4 regions of the Paracoccus saliphilus genome follow, and region 1 is predicted to be linked to each of the others. Evidence: riboswitches for the same ligand, from Rfam matches in the RefSeq annotation. Region 1 holds a riboswitch; each other region holds the start of a gene.
What was found. A riboswitch is a leader RNA that binds a small molecule or an ion and turns the genes downstream of it on or off. The one in region 1 is predicted to bind cobalamin.

Region 1 (5,989 bases):
CTGACGGCCCCGCAGGATGGCGGCATGTCGGAATGCGATATCATTCTCGATTTGCGGGGTGGCACACCGCTCTTTCCCGCGCATGAAAAGCGCGAAGGCTATCTGCGCCCCGATCCCGATCATCCCGCTGCGGTCTCGGCGGCAGTTCTGGCGGCGTCTCATCTTATGGGCACATTCGAGAAGCCGCTTCATGTCCGGACCGAGCCGCTGTTATGCGCCCATTCACGCGCCGGTCAAACCGGCTGCACCCGTTGTCTCGATCTCTGCCCGACAGGGGCGATCACGCCCGATGGCGATCATGTCACGGTCGATCCGATGATCTGCGCAGGCTGTGGCGCTTGCTCGGCCGCCTGCCCATCGGGAGCGATAGAATATGACGCGCCACCGGTCGATTTGGTCTTTCGGCGGGTTCAGACCTTGGCGAAAGCCTATCTGGATGCCGGAGGCATCGCGCCGCGCCTGCTGGTCCATGATAGCCACGGTGCAGAGATGATCCGCCTTTCGGCCCGCCATGGGCGCGGATTGCCCGCCGATGTCATCCCTCTTGAAATCGCGGCCATTGGGGCGTTCGGACATGCCGAAACAGTCGCGGCACTGGCGGCAGGATTTGCTTCGGTAAGCCTCCTCCCTGGACCAGGTGCGGATCGCGATGCATTGGCCGCGCAAATCACGCTGGCCCGGGCCATTGGCGGTGAGGGCAGGATCCACCTGCTGGATGTCTCCGATCCCGATGCCATGTCCGATACGCTCTACAACGAAGATGCACCCGCATCGGCGGCAAGTCCGGTGCGTCCCATGGGCACGAGGCGGCAGATCACCCGGCAGGCGGCACGCGCCTTGCATCCGGACAAGCAACAACTTGCCCTGCCCGATGACGCCCCCTATGGCGCGGTGTTGGTGGATACGGAGGCCTGCACGCTTTGCCTGTCCTGCGTTTCGCTTTGTCCTTCAGGAGCGCTCGGCGACAATCCCGACCTCCCGCAGCTTCGTTTCCAGGAGGATGCCTGCCTGCAATGCGGTCTTTGCGCCAATATCTGCCCCGAGGATGCGATCAGCTATGAACCCCGGCTCGATCTCACGGATGCCGCGCTGAGCCAACGCATCTTGCACCAGGAAGAACCCTTCGCCTGCATCGAATGCGGTGCGCTTTTCGGTGTCAAATCGACCGTCGAACGAATTACCGAAAAGCTGCGGGGACATTCGATGTTCGCCGGCGATGACAAGCTGAGGATGATCCAAATGTGTGACAATTGCCGCGTGAACGCGCAGTATCATTCCCAGAACAACCCGCTTGCTCAGGGCGAGCGCCCGCGCGTCACCGACGACTACCTGAGCAAGCGACGCGATCACTGAAAGGAAGATCAAATGACTGACGATGCGAATATGTCGATGCGCAAGTTCCTGAAACAGGTCGGCGTCACCTCGCAACAGGCCATCGAAGAGGCAATGCGCGATGCAGATACGGCAGGCAAGAGTTTTGCCGTCAAGGCCGTCATCACCATTGACGAGCTGGGCATGCGCCACGAGATATCCGGCGAGATCAAGGGACAGGACTAAGCCGTGCCGATCAGCCGAGAGGCGGTGCTCGCTGTCCTGAAATCCGTTGCCGACCCGATCGCAGGCGGCGATATCGTCGCCAGTGGCGTGATGCGTGCGCTCAATGTCGACGAGGCGGGCCAGATTCGTTTTGTCCTCGAGGTGCCTCCGCGCCATACCGAGGCTTATCAGGCCGTAAAGACCAATGCCGAGGCCGCGTTGCGGGCTCAAGACGGTGTCTCGGGGGTGTCCATCGTCATGACGGGGCATACCGAGAAGGCTCCGCCGGAACTTCGCGCCCGCAAATCCGAGCCGGCAGGACCGGAGCCCATCCCCGGCATCGCCCGGATCATCGCCATCGCCAGCGGCAAGGGCGGCGTGGGCAAATCCACCGTCGCGGCCAATCTCGCCTGCGCCCTGGCGCAGCAAGGACGGCGTGTCGGGTTACTGGACGCGGATGTCTACGGCCCGTCACAGCCGCGAATGCTGGGCGTCTCGGGTCGCCCGGCCAGCCCGGACGGCAAGACCATCCTTCCGATGCGTAATCACGGCGTCACCATGATGTCGATCGGGTTGATGACCAACGAGGATCAGGCCGTGGTCTGGCGTGGCCCAATGCTCATGGGCGCGTTGCAGCAGATGTTGACGCAGGTGCAATGGGGCGCACTCGATATCCTGCTGGTCGATCTGCCGCCGGGGACCGGCGATGTCCAGATGACGCTGTGTCAGAAAGCGCAGGTTGACGGCGCAATCATCGTCTCGACCCCGCAAGATGTTGCACTGCTGGATGCCCGCAAGGGGATCGACATGTTCAACCAGATGAAGGTGCCCATTCTGGGCATGGTCGAGAACATGAGTACGCATATCTGTTCGCAATGCGGCCATGAAGAGCATGTCTTCGGTCATGGTGGCGTGGCATCCGAGGCCGCAAAGCTGAATGTCCCCCTGCTCGCCGAGGTGCCGTTGGATCTTCAGATCCGGCTGGCCTCGGATGGTGGCGCACCGATCACCGTCAGCCAGCCCGACAGCGCGCAAGCAAGGGCGTTTCATGACATCGCCTCAGCCTTGGTTGCCAAGGAGGTGGCGTGACCGCGATCGAGGAGCTCTCCTTTCCTCCGCTGATGCGGGGTGAGCCGACAACGGGCGATGCCATCCGGCACGCCTGCTTGCGTGCCGCCGAAGGGTGCGATGCCGGGCTCGTCTGTTACCGGCTGGCGGCAGATGAATTACAAGGCGCATTGGTCTTTGCCCCCGAAGTACCTTTGGCGCAGGCCATGGCGATGCTGCCGCTATGCGGGGTCGGGTTTCAGAATGCCCTCGGCGCCCTCGCCCCGCCGGAAATCGCGGTGCACCTGGACTGGAACGGCGGCATTCGGATCAATGGCGCAAGCTGTGGCCGGTTCCGCGCGGTTGCCTCGCACCCAGAACCGCAGGCCGTTCCCGACTGGCTGGTGATCGGCTTTAGCCTGCCGCTGATCCCCTCCACCGACCGTCCCGGCGATACTCCCGACCAGACATGGCTCTATGTCGAAGGTTGCGCCGATGTCTCGTCTCCTATCTTGGTGGAAGCTTGGGCACGCCACTGCCTGAACTGGATCGATCGTTGGGAAGATCGGGGCAACCGTCCCCTGCATGACGATTGGCAAGCATTGGCGCATGGGCTGGGAGAACAGACAGAACAATCCGGACGTCGTGGCGTCTTCGTCGGAATCGACACGGATTTCGGCATGTTGCTGCGCGATGGAGACAGCACCCATCTGATCCCGCTTACCGATCTGCTGGAGACCGCCCCATGAATCTTGCCCGAGCGATCCATTTCGACGAAAGCGATCAGCGTGTCTATGCCAACCCGGCCCGAACCGGCGAGTGGTGCATCTCTGGCGGCTTCGAGTTTTCCGACTGGACCGATGCCGATCTGACCGGCAAGGCGCGGCAGGCCTTTGCCAATGGCTGGCTGGGCCTGGAAACCGGCGGGCGGGTAACCTTTGTCGCGGTCACCACGGTCGCGCCGGGCGAATTGACCGCCCTCACCGATTTGCTGGCCGAACATTTCGTCACCTATCACGGCGCTCCCTCGGTAGATCAGGCCCGCCCGGTCGCCGCAGAGGAAATCGCCCAGATGACCGATCTATGCGAGGATCATCCGCCTAATACCCTGTTGACCGTCGCCCGTGAACTGACCCAGTCCGGGGTGAGGGAGGCCTATCGCGTCATCGAAACCAAGGACGCCGGGCTGGAACAATTCGCCATTCACGGCTCAACGGACGAGTCGGGCTCCGATTGAATTGATCTGGCCGCCTTTCCGGGCATGGCGTCGTCGCGTCTGGCCCGCCTCACCGCGCTTCCCCCCACCTATCGCGGAAAATCAGGTCATCCAGAGGAAGCCGGGACGCCCAACCTCGTGCCTGCAATTCGGGTTCCTCGTAAAGCTCCACGACATGGCCAAGGCAAAGATAGGCGACGGGAACCACATGTTCGGGAAGATGCAGGATTGACCGCAGATCGGCATCATCAAAGATGCTGACCCAACCGAGACCTATCCCCTCCGCCCGCGCCGCAAGCCAGAGATTTTGCACAGCGCAGACGGTAGAATAGAGATCGGTATCGCGATTATGGGTCCGTCCCAGGACAAGGTCACCACCGCGCGACCGGTCGCAGGTGACGCACAGGTTCACGGGCGCCTCGGAAATACCTTGCAGCTTGAGCTTCGAGTAAAGTGCACGACGCTCTGCCGGGAACAGATTGGCCGCTGTTTCATTGGCGTGATCGAAGGCGTCGCGAATACGCGATTTCACCGATGAGTCTTCGATCACGATGAAATTCCACGGCTGCATCAACCCAACCGAGGGTGCGTGATGGGCCGCAAGCAGAAGCCGCCGAAGCAGTTCTTCGGGAATCGGATCGGGAAGGAACTGGCCGCGGACATCGCGGCGAGTGTGGATCGCGCGATATACCGCCTCACGCTCATCATCAGAAAACCTGCCCGCGGGTGCGGGAACGGAGGGTTGCGGCATGACATTCTCCCCTGTCTCGGCAACATTGACGACCCTCCCGTCGTCCGCACGGGAAAGATCCATCCTGCCTGGCCGGTCTTCTGACTCGGCTTCACGCGGCGCAGCGCCTTCCCAACCGAAGGGTCAGTGGCCTTTGCTGCGCCATCCGCCTCACAGCGTTGGGCACGTCGCGGAATTGCACCGCGTTCCCGATTCTCCAGGCCCCGGAAAGGCCATGGCACCAGACGGGTGGACTGTAGAAGCCCTGCCGCATCGAGACAAGCCGATCCCGTCATCGGCTTGTCATCTCAAAGCTTGGATCAAGGGCAGGTTATTTCTGGATACCGACCTGATCCAGAAGATTGTCGAGAAAATGCAGACAGCGGTTCAACTGGTCGATCTCGACGAACTCGTCCGCCTTATGTGCCTGTTCAATCGAACCAGGGCCGACAATGATCGAGGGAATGCCGCCTTCCACCTCGAAAACGCCACCTTCCGACCCATATGACACCTTGCCGGAATATTCCGGCATCACCGGCCGAAGTTCAGCAAAAGCATCTGTTCCACGCGCGTCACCCATGGCCGGATAGGCAAAAATGCGTTCGAACCGGATTCCGGCATCGGGATGCCCGGCTTTCATCTCGGGCTCCAGCGTTTCGCGAATCTCGGTCAGCAGTTCATCAAGATCAGCCTGCGCTGCCAATTCGTCGATACTCCGCAACTCAAACGTGAAGCTGCAGCGGTCCGGGGTGACATTCGTGGCAACCCCACCGTCGATCATCGTGACCAGGCATGTGGCATGCGGCACGGTAAAGGCCGGATCGAAAGGTCCCTCCGTCTCATAGCGGCGCGCCCGTGCATCGATCATCGAGACCGCGCGGGCCGCATAGGCCACGGCGTTGACATGCGCCGGAGCAAACGAAGAATGCCCGCTGGTGCCGTGGAAAGTGGCGCGCATGGCGATCTTGCCTTTCTGACCGGCGACCAGCTTCATATCGCTCGGCTCTCCGATCACGGCAAAACTTGGCGGCACATCCAGCTCTTTCAGATAGCGCGCGATCTGCGGTGCGCCAAGGCAACCCACCTCCTCGTCATAGGAAAAGCAGAGGTAGAGCGGGCGGGACAGTTCGATCTGATCGATATCGCGCATTGCCGCCATGACACAGGCCGCGAACGCCTTCATGTCGCAACTGCCGCGACCGAAGATCCGGCCATCACGTTCATCGGCATCGAAGGGTGGGGTGGTCCAGTTGGTTCCACCCGCGGGGACAACGTCCGTATGGCCGGAAAGGACGATTCCGGAGATTTCAGGTGGACCGAAACGGGCAATCAGGTTGGCTTTTTGCCCTGTCTCATCCTGCAACCGTGTAATCTTGCCTCCCAGAACCTCGAGAAATTCGGCCATGTGGTCGATCAATGGCAGGTTCGAATTGCGGCTGGTCGTATCGAACCCGATCAGG
Region 2 (5,989 bases), 240 kb from region 1:
GCCGGCGCCCACGCCTGCCACGGCGATCAGTACCGCGCCTGTCGAGGCTCCGGCCGATATGCCCAACAGATAAGGATCGGCCAGCGCGTTGCGCAACAGCGATTGCAGGATCACCCCGCAGATCGCCAGCGCCGCGCCACAGGCCCCGGCGACCAGAGCACGGGTCAACCGATAGGCCCAGATGATACCCTCGTCGATGGGATCGACGGCATAGCCCGCGTCCCACAGCCGGTTGGCCAATACTTGCAATACCGTGCTCAGCGGAATTCGCGTTTCGCCGATACAGACTCCGGCAAACAGCGCGGCGACCGGAATCGCCGCGACACCGATCCAGCGCATCGCCTGCCGGCCGCGTATAACCGTCTGTGTTCCGGTCAGCGCCAAAGTCATTTCGTCAACGCTTCCATCGCATCAGTCAGGGTTTCCAGGCCGTCGATTAGGCGGATCGAGGCATGCATTGCCTCGGCATCAAGAATGACGATGCGATCTTCCTTCACGGCGGTCATCCGGCTGGTCACCGGGTCCGATTTGAGAAACTCCAGCTTCTTCTCGTGATCGTCGGCCGGGAAGCGCCGACGATCCATTCGGGCAATCACGATGACCGAGGGATCGGCCTTCGCGATGCTCTCCCAGCCCACGGTCGGCCATTCCTCGTCGGATTCGATCACGTTGCGTAGCCCCAACCTCTCGAACATCCATGCCGGAATGCCCTTTTGCCCGGCCACGAAGGGATCGCGTTCCATTTCAGCAGAGGAAAACCAGACCACCGCAGAGGCGTCCAGCAGGTCCATTGCGCGGGCACGCTCGACCGCAGCCGCTTCGCGGGCCTGCAGATCCACGATCAGCTCACTTCCGCGATCCTGCCTATCCATGATTGCGGCCATCTGCTTAATGCTCTTGTAGAGCGTTGCGATGTCGAAAGGTGCCAAGCGCGTCCCATCCGCACCGACAAGATTATCCTTACCTTCGCAATCGGGGGGCATCACATAGGCCGGAATGCCCAGATCGGCGAATTGCTCGCGCGTTCCGACGACCCCTTTCGGGCCGATCATCCATTCGAACATCGTCGGCACGAAGCCGGGACGCTTGTTTACCACCCCTTCAAAGCTCGGGGCGTTGTCCGAGATACGCTCTACTGCCGCATTGGCATCCGCGAATTCCGGCAGCACCGCGTTAAACCAAAGCGCGGTGCCTGCCATCTGGTCCTCTGCACCGAGCGCGTAGAGTGTCTCGGTGGCGGCTTGCCCGATCGACACGATATTCTCCGGAGGGCCATCGAAAGTGATCTCGACACCGCAATTGTCGATGGTCAGTGGATATTCGGTCTCTGCGGCGAGTGCGCCGTTCGTGATCAATGCGCTGATCGCGATCAGCGAAAGGAAAGGCAGGTTCATCTGGAAGCGTCCTTCTGGGATGAGAAGAACGGGGTAGGAAGCCCGCGCAAACTCGCGGCAAGGCAGCGCTCTTGCTGACAAGAGATGATTTGGCGGCATTTCCGCCACAAGCTGTATCCAGTCATCGCTGCTCCTTCCGGGGCACCCCGCCCGGGTTGGTTGACATGACGATGGCAGGTCTCCTGACTTGCGGGTCGCTGCATATCCCGCCTTCCCGGCGCTCGGCTGCGCCAGTGGCTGTCGGGCTATGCTCTCCGCCTACAGTTGCGGGGGCAGTCGCGGAATTGGTGCTACGCACCTCACCACGTTCCCTTTTCACCCGGCGGCCTGACCGTCCCGGGAACCATCATCGACCGGGATGCCGCATGGGAGGTGCAAGGTCAACTAGTTTCGGTCGGGCGCGTGAGAATGTGCTGTCGTTGCGATGCAGCCATCTCTCCATGACACCACCGCATCTGTTGGGGAACGGCGACCCGATGCCGGCCATCATCGGTCATCCTTGTGCGTGAGAGGCTGAAATGGCAAAATGGGAATGTGGCAGTGAATAACAGATCCTGCGTCGAACACGGCCAGGGCAAAAAAACGATAAGGCGGAACATGATCGACAGTGCATCCAAGACGTGGCTCGTCTCGGGCCTTTTAGTGGCGGCTTCCATACTTGCGGGTTGTTCAATGGGCGGTGACAGCAGTCGCAGTCGGCACGGACACACAAAGAAGGATGTGGAATGCATGGAACGTGCCATATTCTTCGAGGCCAACAGATCGAGCCGGCAGGGAATGATCGCCGTTGGTACGGTTGTCATGAATCGTGTCGCGTCGGATGAATTTCCGAACACCGTCTGCGGTGTGGTGGGGCAGAAAAATCAGTTCGCACCGGGTGTGATGACCAGGCCGATGAACTCCAAGGCTTTACCCGATGTGCAGGAGGCCGCGCGGGCGGTGCTGAACGGCGAGCGGCAACCCGGTGTGCGCAACGCCAGGTTCTTCCATACCGCCGGCTACAGTTTTCCCTACAATAACATGCACTATGTCCTCGTTGCGGGCGGCAATGCATTCTACGAGAAGCGCAAGAAGCATTTGGTGACACAACGCGTCCCACCAGCCCCGATTGATCGTTAAGCGGTCAGCCCGGGCGTCTGGTGTTTTCGACGGAGACAAGTGGCGCTGCGGTGGACAGAATCGACTTGCGGCATTAGAACCCCTCCAATTCGGCGAAATGCCATGAATACTAAGGGATCGTTACGCATGCAGGTGCAAAACCGCGTCGCGAAATATTGTCTTGGACAGGTTGTCCGGCACAAGGACCGGCCGTTCCGCGGGGTCATTTTCGATGTCGACCCGGAATTCGCGAACACCGAGGAATGGTATGATTCCATTCCCGAAGACGTGCGGCCATCCAAGGATCAGCCGTTCTACCATCTCTATGCCGAAACCGAGGCGACCTATTATATCGCCTATGTATCAGAGCAGAACCTGGTTCCTGATTCCTCGGGCGAGCCATTGGATCATCCCGAGGTGATCGAGATGTTCGGTGATTTCGAGGATGGCCGCTATCCGCTGCAGGAATTGCTGAATTAAGCGCTCTGCGTGAGAGGGACGCTGAAGGCCAGATAGTTCTTCTGTTCCTCTCGGTAATAGCACAGCGTTTGGGTCAAATCCTGGATGAGGAACCAGCCGAACCCGCTTTCGGAAAGCCCCGAATTTTCGGTCTTTGGCAAGCTGTGCGGCTGCAGGCATTTGTCCGGGAGAGAAATGCCATCATCCGCGACAGCGCAGACGAACCCTCGCTCGGTCCGGACGATGGACAGGTGAATCGTCGGCACGTCCTTCGCAGGAAGGTTGCCATGTCGTGGAACAGCGTGTTCCGCGACATTGTTCAACACCTCTGCCAGAACAAGTTCGAGCCGCCCGATGGTGTCGGGATTGGCTGATTTCGTGAAACGGTTTCGGACGTCTGAGAGCGCTTCGCGGATAGCGAATGGGTTGGCTGTCAGGACCCGATGAAATAGCGGCCATGCCTTGCAAGCGGCGAATTTGCCGGGGTCGGCCTTCTGCCGGTCAATCGAATTCACTATCCGTTCTCCTGCTGTCGCTGAGGGGGCAGGATATGAAACACGGAATCCATTCGTGTCAGCTTGAAAACCCGTTCGACATTGGGCGTTATGTTGGCAAGCGTCAGTGACAGCCCGGGCGGCATGGCTTTGTGTACTGCGATCAACGCGCCCAAGCCCGAACTGTCCATGAAATCGACATGTTGCAGATCAAGCAATGCCGGTTTGCCGCGGTCGGTAATGATCTCGCGCACCACGTCCTTGAAACGCGTCGCATTGACAGCGTCGATCCTGGATTCGCACGTAGTGATGATGGTCGTTTTTCCGTCTTCCGTGGTGGTAAGTTCCATCGAAACCCCATCTGATAATTCCGACAGATTGACTAGACGGGAAAGGTTACGATCAAGTAAGCGACTATCTGTCGAACAAGGGGGAAGATCATGGCTGTTCGAAACGTATTCATTTTGGGGGCCGCGCGCACTCCGATGGGTGGATTTCAGGGAGCTTTGTCCAGCCTGACAGCCGCGGAGCTGGGGGGCACGGCAATCCGTGCCGCACTGGATCGTGCGGGAATTGCATCGGATCGGCCTGACGCGCTGTTCATGGGCTGTGTATTACCCGCAGGTCAGGGACAGGCTCCGGCACGGCAGGCGGGGTTCAGGGCCGGGCTGCCACAATCCGTACCGGCCACGACGCTGAACAAGATGTGCGGCTCGGGAATGCAGGCAGTGATGATGGCAGGGGATGCGATCCGGGCGGGGAGCGCCGATCTGATCGTTGCCGGAGGTATGGAGAGCATGACGAATGCGCCATATCTGTTGCCCAAGATGAGGTCGGGCGCAAGGTTGGGTCATGGGGAAGTGGCTGATCACATGTTTCTCGATGGGCTCGAGGACGCTTATGACAGGGGCCGCCTGATGGGTACCTTTGCCGAAGACTGCGCTACCGAGTTTCGTTTCGATCGCGAGGCACAGGATGCCTATGCGCTGACGAGCCTGGGCCGCGCGAATGAGGCTATCGCTTCAGGCGCGTTCGCCGCCGAGATCGCTCCGGTCACAGTCACTGGCCGCAAGGGTGAGGCGGTTGTGGACACGGATGAACAACCTGGCAATGCACGTCCTGACAAGATTCCGCATCTGAAACCTGCTTTCCGCAAGGACGGCACGGTGACCGCAGCCAATTCCAGTTCCATCTCGGACGGCGCGGCGGCTTTGGTGATTGCTGCCGATAGCGCAGGGGCGGTTGCCCGGATCGCCGGCTATGCCAGTCACGCGCAACAGCCGGGCCAGTTCCCCACGGCTCCGGTTCCCGCTGCCGAAAGGCTTCTGTCCAACCTTGGCTGGTCGAAAGACAGCGTCGATCTGTGGGAGGTGAACGAGGCCTTTGCGGTCGTTCCGATGGCTTTCATGGCGCGGATGTCCTTGTCGCATGACAAGGTCAACGTGAATGGCGGTGCCTGTGCGTTAGGGCACCCGATCGGCGCGTCAGGCGCTCGGATCATCGTGACGCTGATTCATGCACTGCAAGCTCGAGGCGGCAAACGGGGTGTTGCCGCTATCTGCATCGGCGGCGGCGAGGGCACGGCAATCGGGATCGAGCTTGTCTGAGGCGGAAACTATGCGCCTCAATGGTCGTGGTGATCTATCTCTGGCGTGCTCTGCACATCGCTGGCGCCCAGCCAGTTCCCCTGACCGATCAACTCCGCCGTGACTTCTCGCAGGCACAGGCTGGCGGCAGTGGCGGCCCGCGACAGGAGGCGGGTCGAGTGGCTGGCCAAATAGGCGCTACGCCAAAGCCGATCATCCGCGAAAGGCCGTGCCTGCAGCAATCCGCGCTCGACCTCTTCTACGACGGCATGGACGGGCAGGACAGAGCAGCCGAAACCGTCCTGAACCAGACGCTTGATGCAGGCGTAGCTGTCGACCTCGATGGCCGGGTCGAAGGTGAGGCCCGCTTCCTGCATTCGTTGCTGGATCATTCGGCGCAGCCCGTGTGACGCACTGGGCAGGATCAATGGCATGCTGGTCAGTGTTGCCAGGCTCGCTGGTGCGGAATCCGTGATTCCGGTTGGCAGCAGGATGACCAGCTCTTCCTGCAACAGCGGTTCAAGCCGGACCTGCCTGCTATTCGTGGCGCCATACAGGACGCCAAGATCTATCCGTCCTTCTTCAAGCCATTCGCCGACAAAACCGCTCATCGCCTCGGCGATGATCAGCTTGATTCTCGGATGACGCCTATGAATATGCGCGATCAGGGGAACCGACAGGATACCGCTGATCGTACCCGGCAATCCGATCCGAACCGTGCCACCGGGTTGCTTTCCAACCTGATGCAGCTCCTCATGCATGTGATCGAACCCTGCCAGCAATGGTCGGGCGCGTTCGACCAGAAGCGAGCCCGCCTCGGTTGCGCTTACTCCGCTCGAATGACGTAGCAGCAGCGGGGTGCCAAGCGTTTCTTCCATCTTGCGGACATGGAGCGACAGGGCTGGTTGCGCGATATTCAGGCGTTTCGCCGCGCGAGAAAAGGAACCCTCTTCGACGA
Region 3 (5,989 bases), on a different replicon from region 1:
CGCCGCATACCGTCGGCAACGATATCCATTTCCCGCCCAATGCGAACGGTACCGCCTTCGTGGACAGCTTCCATCAGGCCAGCCTGACGCAGCAGGCGAAATTCATCCACGAGCTTGCCCATGTCTGGCAGAACCAGACCCAGCCCCGGGCAAGCCTAGGCTATCACAAGGCATTGAACTACAGCGAGCATCTGGAGATGTCATTGCTCGAATATCTCGATCGGCTCGCCGGGGAATGCCGTTACAAGGATCACCGCCCGGTCATGGATATCGTCAGCCGGCCGCTGCATGTCCATCACGAGACACGGCCCGTCACCATGCCGACGACGATCAGCGCCGACAATATGGACGGCACGACCAGCACGAAACCGGCGAACGGGGCCGACGTGGCGAATTCGGGAATTCTGGAACAGTTCATCCGCGAGCACGCGGTGCCGGATACACGGAAGAACCGCGAGCGAATCCGCAGGTTCTGGCATGATTCCTCCGATTACAACTACCTCACCTTCGGTTGGGAAAAACTCGCCTTCTCCGGCCTGAACAGGGAGGCGCAGGCCGATATGATCATGGATTACTTCATCCTTCTCTGCGGCGGCAATCCGCTGGACCCGACCCTGTGCAAGGGAAACATGTTCGTCCCGCATTCCGGGCAGGTCCGACCGCCATTGTCGGTCTACAAGAAGATCATTCCCTTCGTTCAGGCCTCCCGACGCGACCGGGTCACGATCGCGTCGGATCGCCACCTCGGTTGAGTTCGCCTCAGACGGAGGATGTTTCCCCCGATCCAGGCCTGCACCGCGTATCTTCTTCTTGCAGGAAGAAGAACAGGTTGTGTCGATGGGCCGCGTCAGGCGGGCTCGCGGCGCAGCATGTAGATATCCATGATCCAGCCATGGGCGGCACGGGCGCGGGCGCGGCTATCGACGATGCGCGGTCCGGCCTTGGCCAGCGGGCCTTGGTCCAGGATCTGCTCGTCCATGCCGATATAGGCGCCCCACCAGATGCTCAGCCCTTCGGGTGGCAGAGCCTGGAACGAGCATTGGCCGTCAAGCATCACCACCACCGTATCGGCTCCTTCGGGCCAGCCATGATCCCGCAGACGGCGCCCGGTGGTGACCTGGACCGGCGCGCCGATACGGTTCAGGGGTATCGCATGGGCGGCGCAGAGCCCCTGGATCGCGGTGATGCCGGGAATGACATGGCGGCGGAGCAGCAGGTCGCGGGCCAGCCGGTCGGCGATGCGCAGGGTGCTGTCGTAAAGCGAGGGATCGCCCCAGACCAGCAGCGCCACCCGGCCGGACAGGCTGGGCAGGTGGCCGCGGATCTCGGCATGCCAGGCATCGGCGATGGCATCGTGCCAGCGGCTCACGGCGCCCAGATAATCGGGATCGGCACTGTCCCGGCGAGGCAGGGCGAATTCGGCGATCCGGGTGGATGGTCCGACATGCCGGTCGCAGATCTTCCGGCGCAGCCCGGCCAGGTCGTCCTTTTCGGCGCCTTTCAGCGGGATCAGGATCAGATCGGCCTCTTGCATCGCGGCAATGGCCTGCAATGTCAGGTGGTCGGGATTGCCGGTCCCGATGCCGATCAGGGTGAGGTCGATCATCTGGTCTCCGTAGAAGGTTGCGGGCGGTGAAGCGCCCGCAACTGATGCATCAGGCGAACAGCCGGGGCGTCACCAGGCTGGATCCGCGCAGGCCTCGCAGCGATTTCGCACCGGCCAGCACCGCCAGATCGACCAGCGGCTCGATCAGCACGACCAGCATATAGGCCGCGCCGAATGTGGCGATGCCGTGGATTCCACCGGCAAACCCCTGGCCGTAGATCGCCCAGAACGCGACCCATGCCACGATCCCGCCCTGGTAGGCGGTGGACAGCGCCAGGGCCTGCCCGTAGCGCAGATCAACATAGGCAGTGCCCGGCGCGATGATCCTCGCCGCCAGCGCCTGAAGCGCGAAAAGCGGCACCAGCAGAGTGGTGATGTTCATCCCGTATTGCGGCAGATCGAAGGGCGCGAAGAGCATCCCCTGCAACAGCAGCCCCAATGCCAGCCCGATCGCGGCAGGTGCCGCCCCGAACAACAGGAACAGCGTCGAGCCGAGGATGAAATGCACCTCCGAGACGCCGACGGGGAAATGCGGCATGATCTCGAAGAAGGTGAATACGGCGGCAGTCGTCAGCACGGCCCGTCCGGCCAGCGAGGCAAGCCCGCGTTCGCGCAGCGCCTCCCATGCCAGTTTCAGCGTATAACCGGCTGCGGCCGCGGCAGTGGCATGGCTCAGCGCGATTTTCGCGCCGGTGACGATTCCGGGTTCGATATGCATGTCAGTCTCCTTGTGCCGTCACACCCGACGGCGTTGGCGTTATGTCTGACGGCCGGTCTCCTGGCTCGCGGATCGTCGCGCGGCTTCGGCCTTCCCAGTCCTTCAGAGGAACCAGTGGCGCAGATGAAGCGCGCTCTCCGCATACAGTCGCGGGGGCGGCTGAGGCTTGGGGCGCGGCGGGATGCCATGCCCTTCCCCATTCCCGATGAAGCCCGACGCATCATTGCGTCCTTGCGGGCCACCGATCAGGGGTTCAGCTAAAGATCATCGTGGCGGCCGGGTCAAGCGTTCTGTGCCCGTGCAATCAGGTGGAAAAACGTTCCGCTCACCTGCCCCCCGCCTTCCATGGCGCGGTATGATCCGGTTTCCGGCACTTTGGCGCCATTTGCATCGCTGACCCGGGCCAGCGGCGCGTCGGGCTGCGACAGGATCGTGGCATAGTGGAACTCGTGCCCGCGCAGCGCCTCCTCCGCGCCCAGGCCGGGCAGGGTGGCGGTGTTGAGCCGCGCGAGCCGGTAGCCCAGATGCATGCGGCGCTTCTGATAGCTGGTCTCCAGCCCCAGCAAGCCCGCCATCCGGTGCCGCCGCCCTTCCGCATCCACCAACCCGGCCCCCAGCGCCATGTAGCCGCCGCATTCACCATGCACGGGGCGCGTCCGGGCAAAGCGGGAAAGCCCGTCACGGAAATGCCCCGCATCGGCGAGACGGCCCGCATGCAGTTCCGGATAGCCGCCGGGCAGCCAGCAGGCATCGGCGCTTTCATCCGGGGCCTCGTCGGCCAGGGGCGAGAAGGGCAGGATCGTCGCACCCTGGCTGCGCCATTCCGCAAGCAGATGCGGATAGGTGAAGGAAAAGGCAGCGTCCCGGGCCAGGGCGATCCGCGCGCCCGGCGGTGGCACCGGCCGATGCGGCGCCGTGTCCGGCAGGTTCCGCGTGGCGGCGGCGGCGATGATGGCGTCCAGGTCGCAATGGGCGGAGATGAACTCCCCGGCATGGCGCAGGATACCCTCCAGCCCGGCGGTTTCCTCGGCCTGCACGAGGCCCAGATGCCGCTCTGGAAGCTCGATATTTCCCTGTCGTGGCAGGGCGCCCAACACCGCGATGCCGGCCTCTTCCATGCCCTTCCGGATCAGTGCTTCGTGGCGGGGCGAGGCGACCCGGTTCAGCACAACCCCGGCGAACGGCATGTCGGGGCGCAACGTCGCGAACCCCTTGGCCACCGCCGCCGCCGATTGCGCCTGCCCAGAAACATCGAGGATCAGGACCACCGGCCAGCCCATCAGACCGGCAATCTCGGCACTGGAGCCGATGCCGGTTTCGCCGGGTTTCGCCACCCCGTCGAACAAGCCCATCGAGCCCTCGGCCAGCACCAGGTCCGCCTCTCTTCCGCTTGTATGTGCGGCGATCTGGCCCGGGCTCATGGCCCATGTGTCCAGGTTGAACGAAGCGCTTCCCGAAGCGGCAAGATGAAAGGCGGGGTCGATATAGTCGGGCCCGCTCTTGAAGGGTTGCACATCCAGGCCGCGCGTGCGCAGCGCGGCCAACAGCCCCAGCATCAGCACCGTCTTGCCCGTGCCCGAGGACGGGGCGGAGACAAGCAGACCCGGGGGGGGCGGGCTATTGGACATCGAGCACCTCACTTGCCGCGTTGAGCGAAATTGTCACGTTGGAATTTGGATATTTATATGAAGAAGAAGACCTTTCCGCCTTCTTCTTCATATAAATATCCAGGGGCGTCGCCGGTTGGGGCGCTACTGGTTCGCGAACCGGTCGGCGGCGGGGGGTTGGCCCCCCGCATGTAGGATGGATCAACGGCATCATTCGGGAAATCTCGGGTCAGGGCCGGTCGGGCGATAGCGACGGTCGTAATCGGCGGCATAGAGGCGGCTGTCGTCGAAATCCTCGGCCGCCAGTGCCGGGCCGACAAGGATCAGCGCGGTGCGGTCGATGCCTTCAGCCTCGGCCTCGATCTGTGCGAGGGTCGAGCGGATCACCCGCTGATCGGGCCAGCTTGCGCGCCAGATGACGGCCACCGGGCAACCGGGGCCGTAATGCGGGATCAGTTCGGCCACCGAGCGGGACAGCGCATGGATCGACAGGTGAATGGCCAGCGTGGCACCGGTGGCGGCGAAGGCGGCCAGCGTCTCGCCCGACGGCATGGCCGAGGCGCGGCCGGGCGTGCGGGTCAGCACCACGGATTGGGCGATGCCGGGCAAGGTCAGCTCGGTCTGCAAGGCGGCTGCTGCTGCTGCGAAAGAGGGCACCCCGGGCGTGACCTCGAAGGGAATGCCCTTCGCCCGCAGGCGTCGAAGCTGCTCGCCCATCGCCGACCAGACCGACAGGTCGCCCGAATGCAGCCGCGCCACGTCATGGCCTGCCGCATGGGCCGAGGCGATCTCGTCGATGATCCGGTCGAGGCTGAGCGGCGCGGTATTCACGATCTGCGCGCCGGGCGGGCAATGGCTCAGCAGTGCCTCGGGGATCAGGCTGCCCGCATAGAGGCAGACCGGGCAGGCCGCGATCAGGTCGCGCCCGCGCAGGGTGATCAGGTCCGCCGCGCCGGGACCGGCGCCGATGAAATGGACGGTCATGGGGTTTCCTCGCTTTCGGCGATGGCTGCGGTGGCGCGGCCGCAACTGCTGGTGACGCGTGTGACAATGATCCGCGCGTCAGACCCGCAGGCCGACAGGGCGGCGGCCTCGGCGACCGAGCCGGTCTCGTGCAGGGCCTGGACGCGCTCGGATCGCGTGGGGGTGGTGACGCCCCTCACCTCGGTCAGGCGCAATGGCAGGTCCAGTGCCTGTGCCAAAGCCGTCAGCTCGACGGCGCGTGCCGGGATGGTGGCAATTGCCGCAAGATCCTGAGCCCCGGTGCGGGTCAGCGCATCGCGCAACGCCTCGGCGGGCGTATCCGGCCGGCACCCGAATCCCGCCACCTTCATCGCGTCACCTGCCATTGCACCACCGGACGCGCGGATTGCCAGCCTCGCATCCGGCCAAGGGGCGCGGCTTCGGAGATCTCGATCCGGGTCAGGCTGCCGCCATGGCGGGCATGCAGTTCGGTCAGCAGCGCTTCGGTTTCCAGGGTCACGGCATTGGCGACCAGCTGGGCGGCTGTGGGCAGAAGCGGCCAGAGCGTCTCGAACAGCTCGTGGCTTGCGCCGCCGCCGATAAAGACGGCATCGGGTTCGGCCAGACCGGCCAGCGCCTCGGGGGCCTTGCCATGGATAGGCTTGACGAGGCCGGACAGGCCATAAGCATCGATATTCGCACGGATATTGGTCAGCCGGTCGGCACGGGGCTCGATGCAGCAGGCGCGGCCCCCGGCCAGAGCCCATTCGACCGAGACCGCGCCCGATCCGCCGCCGATATCCCACAGCAACGCGCCGCGCCTAGGGGCCAGCGCGGCCAGTGTCAGGGCCCGGATGGGCGATTTGGTGATCTGGCCGTCATGGGCGAATTCCGCCTCGGACCGTCCCGGCGCATTGGCCGGGCCGAAACCGCGCGGCAGATCGGCACCGCAGAGGGCGACGGCGACCGGGGCCTCGATCTCCGTCAGCCCGAAGCTGTCTGCGCGGGCCTGCCGCACACGCTCTTGCGCGCCGCCAAGCCGTTCCAGCACCGCCATGCGCATCGCCCCTGCGCCCAGTGCCGTCAGCCATTCCG
Region 4 (5,989 bases), 690 kb from region 1:
GTCACGCGGTAAGAAAGTCAAATACGACAAGCGACGGTACAAACGCCGCAATCGTATCGAGATCATGTTCGGCAGGCTCAAGGACTGGCGACGCATCGCAACACGCTACGACAGATGTCCCAAGGTCTTCTTATCCGCCATCGCACTCGCGGCGACTATCATCTTCTGGCTATGAAAATGAACGAGTCCTGACCCTAGCGTGCACTCAACTTTTCTGTTCATATGGCGATTCTGCAAGCAAAAAACCACCTGGCCCGCTTCGATCACTCCATTCCCATCATCTTCACACTCGATGCGGCCTTGAGGTCCATATTCTTCATCCACATGGGGAATGCATTGGCATCCTGCAGCGAGTTTCGTTGCCGCACATATCTCTAGCGCCCGATCCCATTCGCTGCGTTCTTCAGTCGATTGTGCAACAGCGGCGAACGCCGAGAGCATATAGACAGCTAGAAATGTAACGGCTTTGGTCATCTTCCTTGCCCTTGCAGGACTATCCACATACCTGCCGCCCATCTTGGGTGGGGGCGCATTCAACTGATTGTGCGTCGTCGGCGGGCCCATGGCAAGCGCCAAGAGCTAAGAAGGCCACCAGCGTTATTGACGCGAAGATTTTTGTCATTGTTTCTCCTGGATTATCAGTTTTCCCTCAGCGCCAGCGCGCGGCTCGCCATCCTGCGCTGACAGCTTCAGCTTCGTCACAGAACCAACGCTCGCCTTTGCCTTCGGTAATCTTCGTTCGGGAATAGGCCGGTGACCACGGGGTATGGTAGATGCGCTCGCCATTGCTGGCGATATTGCCTTTGATGGGACAACCAGCGCGCGGAAACGCAGCTGCGGCACGGTTCCATCGGTCGTCGCGACAATCCACTGGTGCCTGGTTGTCCGCTTCCCATATCCCGATGCCCGCGGCTTTCGCGGCAGCCTCCTGCGGGGCATAGTCATCCGAGTACCTTCGGAAGGCCCATGCCAGACCAGCATCCACAAGAGCCGCGCCGATATCCTGATCATTCGCGAAGCACCGAGCAATGATCCGGCCATAGCCATCGCGGTCCAGCGCTTGGCAGGATAACTCGCGATCGGCCACCAGTTCGGCCAAAGCATTGGTCGCGTCAGGTTCTAAAGAGTGTTCAGGTTTCGCGCGTCGCAGCCAAGCCTGAGTGGTCTTTTTCGGTTGACGAATGTTTCAGTCCGGCAGGACATCAAGGCGCAAGCGACCACTCACAGGATCTTCGCAGACAGTTGCCGCAACCTTGAAAACGGACCGGATCAGTTCCGAGGTCATCACATTGCCGGGTTTCCCTTGGGCCACGAGTTGACCGTCCTTGATGACGGCGATCTCGTCGCAGAACGCGACAGCATGGTTCAGATCATGGAGGGCGGCGACACAGCTTGTTCCAAGCCCCTTGAGCAGCTTCAAGAGGTCGAGCTGATGACGAATATCAAGGTGGTTCGTGGGTTCGTCCAAAAGGAGTTCCCGGGGTTCCTGCGCCAGGGCGCGGGCGATCTGGATGCGCTGCCGTTCGCCGCCTGACAGGGTCGACCAGGGCTGGTCCGCCCGTCCCGTCATGCCCGTCCGCGCAAGCGCGTTTGACACTGCGGCGTGATCAGTCGCGTTCCAGTTCCCCCATGCCCCGCGATGCGGCGTACGGCCAAGGGCCACCACCTCGCGCGCGGTCATTGCGATTTCTGTGGTGGCCTGTTGCTCCACGAGCGCGAGTCGGCGGGCCACCTCGCGCCGGGGAATGGTCGGCATGGGCCGCTCATCGAGCAGGACCGCTCCACCCGAACCGCGCCTGAGTCCTGCGAGCAGGCGCAGGAGGCTGGATTTTCCCGAACCGTTCGGCCCCACGAGGCCAAGAAAGCGGCCCGCTGGAAGCCGCAGGGTCACGCCCCGAACGATAGGCTGGCCCCCGGCCTCCCATGCGATATCACGAGCCTGCAGCGTCATGCGCGCCGCCTCGATCGCCAGAGGATGAAAGCAAAGGCCGGAGCTCCGAAAAGCGCGGTTACCACCCCGATCGGCAGCACCTGTCCCGGCACCACGATGCGCGACAGGACGTCCGCCGTAACCATGAAGACACCGCCCGCCAGCGCCGTCGCCGGGATCAGCCGCCCATGGGCAGGCCCGACCAGGAAGCGGCTGGCATGTGGTACGACCAGACCTACGAACCCGACTGCACCGACAAGGCTGACAATCCCTGCCGTCAACATTGCCGTGATGGCGAAAAGCTCGGCGCGGATGCGGACAGTGTCGATGCCGAGAGAGGCGGCCGCATCCTCGCCGAAGGCGAAGGCGTCAAGTGCACGCGCCCGGTAAAGGCAGATCGCCAGACCTGTCGCGAGAACCGGCATGGCAAGGGCGACATCGGGCCAGCGCACGCCGCCGAGGCTGCCCAGAAGCCAGAACATGATACCGCGCGTTTGCTCCGCATTGGCCGAGGTGATTACGATAAAAGAGGTCGCGGCATTGAAGAGCTGCGACCCGGCGATACCCGCGAGGATGATCCGCTCGGTGCCGCCGCCAGAACCATGCGCCAGAAACGCCACGAAGGCGAAGGCCAGGCCGGCGCCGAGAAACGCGCCCCCCGACAGGGTAACGGCTCCGGCGCCGATCCCGAGTATCATCACGAGGACGGCCCCGGTCGATGCGCCCGCGGAAATCCCGAGCAGATAAGGCTCCGCCAGCGGGTTGCGCAGCAATGCCTGCAAAACCGTGCCGCAAACCGCCAGCGCGGCACCTGCCGAAGCGGCCATTGCCGCGCGGCTCAGACGGTAATGCCAGACGATCCCTTCACGGATCGGATCGACGGCAAAATCCATTCCGAAGATCCGGTTGCCCAGCATCTTGAGAATTTCGGCTGGCGGTACGGTGATGTCGCCGATGGCGACCGCACCGACCATCGCGAAACACAGTGCCACGAGCGCGATCAGCTCGAAAACCGGCAAGCGCAGCCGGCGAAGAGGGCGGGGTGACAACTCGGCCTGAAGACTCATTCTGTCAGGCCAAGCTCGCGCAGACCCCGCGCGAGGATCTCTACCCCATCGACCGCCCGCAGCGTCGGGTTCATGGATTGCGCATCCATCTCGATCAGGTTCCCCGCGCGTATCGCGGTCATCTGGCTGGTGACCGGATCGTTCAGAAGAAACTCGCGCTTGGCGGCGACGTCGTCCCCGGGCAGGTTGCGGCGATCCATCGAGCCCAGGACGATGACGGTAGGATCCAGCCCGGCGATCGTTTCCCATCCCACCAGGGGCCATTCCTGGTCTGACGTGATGACATTGCGGATACCTATCACATCCGAAATCCATGCCGGCGCGCCGAACCGTCCCGCTACATAGGCCTCGCCGTCGAGTTCGGGGGATGAGAACCAGTAGAGTACCGATATGTCATTCCCGCGAAGCGCCTCGACATCCGCTGCGGCCTTCGCGATCCTTGCCCGGTTCTCGGCAATCAGTACCTCACGAGCGGGCCGGACATTGAAGATGGCGGCAAATTCCCTGATTTCTCGGTGCAGCAGATCGGCAGTCCAGGCCCGGGACCGCGCGCCATCGCCGCTACCGACACTGAATTCACTCTTGGCGCATTCGGCGGGCGACACATAGACCGGGATGTCGAAATCCCCGAATTGCGTAAAGCTGCCGACGCGGCTTTCGCCGGGGCCGATGTCATTGATCCACTGGCTGGTGACGAAATCCGGTCGCGTGCCGAGAACCGCCTCGAAACTGGGAGAGTTGTCGGCAAGGCGTGGCAAGGCATCGCCTTCTTCGGAGAGCTGATCCGGCAGGGGCGCCAGCCAGATCGCGGTTCCGACAACGCGGTTTCCAAGACCGAGCGACAGCAAAATCTCGGTCGAACCCTGCCCGATAGAGACTACACGCTCGGGCGCGGATGCAAATGACAGCTTGCGACCGCAATTCTCTATCTCGAGCGGATCGCCGGTGGCTTGCGCCGAAGCGGGAACGATTGGCAGGACAAGAAAGCCCGCAAGCAGGCTGCAAAGGCGGGTCGCGCCGCCGGTCGTGGTGGACATATGGCTCCTTTCCCGGACACCCCGCCCGGCTTCATGAGGGTGAGAAGCCACATCGATCGCGGCTCCGGAACGGCAGGTCTCCTGACTTGCGGCCTTGGTTCCGGTCCCGGCCTTCCCATGCGCATCCGCACAGTGGCCCTGACCTCGAGGGTCAGATGGGGCGGAACGGCCGCTTACAGTTGCGGGGGCAGCTCCGGAATTCGCAGGACAAGCCTGCGGCACCGGATTCCCTTTTGAGCCCGTTCGGGCACCGTTTCCGATGGTAACCTATCCCGGCATGAGGTGTTGTCAACCGGCTCCGTCGACCATGACGTGGCGCCGTTGATCAGATCACGGTTCAGAAATCCCAGTCCTCGTCTTCCGTCGCAATGGTCTTGCCGATCACGTAGGAGGAACCGGAGCCGGAAAAGAAATCGTGGTTCTCGCTATCGGGCGAAAGGGCGGCCATGATTGCCGGGTTGACCTCGCAGACCTGCGGCGGGAACAGCGCCTCATAGCCCAGATTCTGCAAAGCCTTGTTGGCGTTGTAATGCAGGAATGCCTTCACATCCTCGGTCAATCCGAGGCTGTCATATAGTTCGGCGGTATATTTCACCTCGATATCGTAGAGATCGAAGATCAGCGAAAAGGCGAAATCCTTCATCCTTGCCTGATCCGCCTCGTCCAGCCGCGCAAGCCCGCGCTGATATTTATAGCCGATATAATAACCATGTACGGCTTCATCACGGATGATCAGGCGGATCAGATCGGCGGTATTGGTCAATTTTGCGCGGCTGGACCAGTACATTGGCAAGTAGAAGCCCGAATAGAACAGGAAGCTTTCCAGAAACACGCTGGCGATCTTGCGTTTCAGCGGATCTGTGTCCGACTCGTATTCATCCAGGATCAGCCGCGCCTTGGCTTGCAAATGCGAGTTTTCCTCGGACCAGCGGAAGGCTTCGTCGACTTCTTTCGTCATGCACAGCGTCGAAAAGATTGAGGAATAGGAACGCGCGTGAACCGCCTCCATGAAGGCGATATTCGACAGCACGGCCTCTTCATGCGGGGTGATCGCATCCCCCATCAGAAGCGGTGCGCCGATGCTGTTCTGCACGGTATCCAGCAGCGTGAGCCCGGTGAAGACGCGGATGGTCAGTTTGCGTTCTTCCGGGCGCAGGGTGGCCCAGCTTTGCACATCATTGGACAACGGCACTTTCTCAGGCAGCCAGAAATTCACCGTCAGACGGTTCCAGACCTCGAGATCCTTGTCGTCCTCCAGCCGGTTCCAGTTCACCGCCCGCTGCGGTTGCCGCATGACCTGATCCTTCATATCGAAGAACCCCCTTCATTCCTGATTTCGATATCTGTTCCAAAGGCGCGCCCGCACCGGGCGGCAAGCCTTACAATGTGCATGACACGCAGCCCTGAACCTCCGTTCCTTCCAACGCATCCTGACGCAGCCGGACGTAATAGATCGTCTTGATCCCCTTCTTCCACGCATAGATCTGGGCGCGGTTGATATCGCGCGTCGTGGCGTCCGCAGGAAAGAACAGCGTCAGCGACATGCCCTGATCGACATGTTCGGTGGCCGCCGCATAGGTGTCGATGATCGCCTCGGGGCCGATCTCATAGGCGTCACGGTAGTATTCGAGATTCTCGTTGCTCATGAAAGCTGCCGGATAATAGACGCGGCCGATCTTGCCCTCTTTGCGGATCTCGATCTTCGAGGCGATCGGATGGATCGAGCTTGTCGAATTGTTGATATAGCTGATCGAGCCGGTCGGCGGCACTGCCTGCAGATTGCGATTGTACAGCCCGTGCTTCATCACCATTTCCCGAAGGGCAGCCCAATCCTCGCGCGTTGGCAGGGTAATGCCTTCGAAGACCCGGACGACATCGGGCAGCTTCGGATGCCAGTCGTGGCGGGTATATTTGTCGAAGAACGATCCGTCGGCATAGGTCGATTTATCGAAACC

Region 2: another riboswitch for cobalamin. It lies ahead of JHX88_RS01585 (ABC transporter substrate-binding protein); the one in region 1 lies ahead of bluB (5,6-dimethylbenzimidazole synthase).
Region 3: another riboswitch for cobalamin. It lies ahead of JHX88_RS21445 (energy-coupling factor ABC transporter permease); the one in region 1 lies ahead of bluB (5,6-dimethylbenzimidazole synthase).
Region 4: another riboswitch for cobalamin. It lies ahead of JHX88_RS18150 (ABC transporter substrate-binding protein); the one in region 1 lies ahead of bluB (5,6-dimethylbenzimidazole synthase).

Annotation. Positions count from the first base shown of each region.
Region 1 is NZ_CP067140.1:98,388-104,376, reverse strand. It holds gene JHX88_RS00480 (4Fe-4S binding protein) at 1-1,353, shown strand, start outside; gene JHX88_RS00475 (DUF6494 family protein) at 1,366-1,557, shown strand; gene JHX88_RS00470 (Mrp/NBP35 family ATP-binding protein) at 1,561-2,625, shown strand; gene JHX88_RS00465 (biotin/lipoate--protein ligase family protein) at 2,631-3,332, shown strand; gene JHX88_RS00460 (DUF6505 family protein) at 3,329-3,820, shown strand; gene bluB (5,6-dimethylbenzimidazole synthase) at 3,870-4,550, opposite strand; cobalamin riboswitch at 4,604-4,790, opposite strand; gene argE (acetylornithine deacetylase) at 4,861-5,989, opposite strand, start outside.
Region 2 is NZ_CP067140.1:336,466-342,454, forward strand. It holds gene JHX88_RS01580 (FecCD family ABC transporter permease) at 1-390, opposite strand, end outside; gene JHX88_RS01585 (ABC transporter substrate-binding protein) at 387-1,394, opposite strand; cobalamin riboswitch at 1,550-1,757, opposite strand; gene JHX88_RS01590 (cell wall hydrolase) at 1,992-2,513, shown strand; gene hspQ (heat shock protein HspQ) at 2,640-2,972, shown strand; gene JHX88_RS01600 (ATP-binding protein) at 2,969-3,466, opposite strand; gene JHX88_RS01605 (STAS domain-containing protein) at 3,466-3,795, opposite strand; gene JHX88_RS01610 (acetyl-CoA C-acyltransferase) at 3,886-5,052, shown strand; gene JHX88_RS01615 (LysR family transcriptional regulator) at 5,070-5,989, opposite strand, start outside.
Region 3 is NZ_CP067141.1:90,985-96,973, reverse strand. It holds gene JHX88_RS21455 (hypothetical protein) at 1-752, shown strand, start outside; gene cobF (precorrin-6A synthase (deacetylating)) at 848-1,606, opposite strand; gene JHX88_RS21445 (energy-coupling factor ABC transporter permease) at 1,656-2,324, opposite strand; cobalamin riboswitch at 2,358-2,586, opposite strand; gene JHX88_RS21440 (cobyrinic acid a,c-diamide synthase CobB) at 2,606-3,952, opposite strand; gene cobM (precorrin-4 C(11)-methyltransferase) at 4,142-4,915, opposite strand; gene JHX88_RS21430 (cobalamin biosynthesis protein) at 4,912-5,280, opposite strand; gene cbiE (precorrin-6y C5,15-methyltransferase (decarboxylating) subunit CbiE) at 5,262-5,989, opposite strand, start outside.
Region 4 is NZ_CP067140.1:3,783,218-3,789,206, reverse strand. It holds one part of gene JHX88_RS18170 (IS5 family transposase) at 1-175, shown strand, start outside; gene JHX88_RS18165 (thermonuclease family protein) at 650-1,099, opposite strand; gene JHX88_RS18160 (ABC transporter ATP-binding protein) at 1,187-1,951, opposite strand; gene JHX88_RS18155 (FecCD family ABC transporter permease) at 1,948-2,997, opposite strand; gene JHX88_RS18150 (ABC transporter substrate-binding protein) at 2,994-4,034, opposite strand; cobalamin riboswitch at 4,089-4,304, opposite strand; gene nrdF (class 1b ribonucleoside-diphosphate reductase subunit beta) at 4,372-5,328, opposite strand; gene nrdE (class 1b ribonucleoside-diphosphate reductase subunit alpha) at 5,414-5,989, opposite strand, start outside.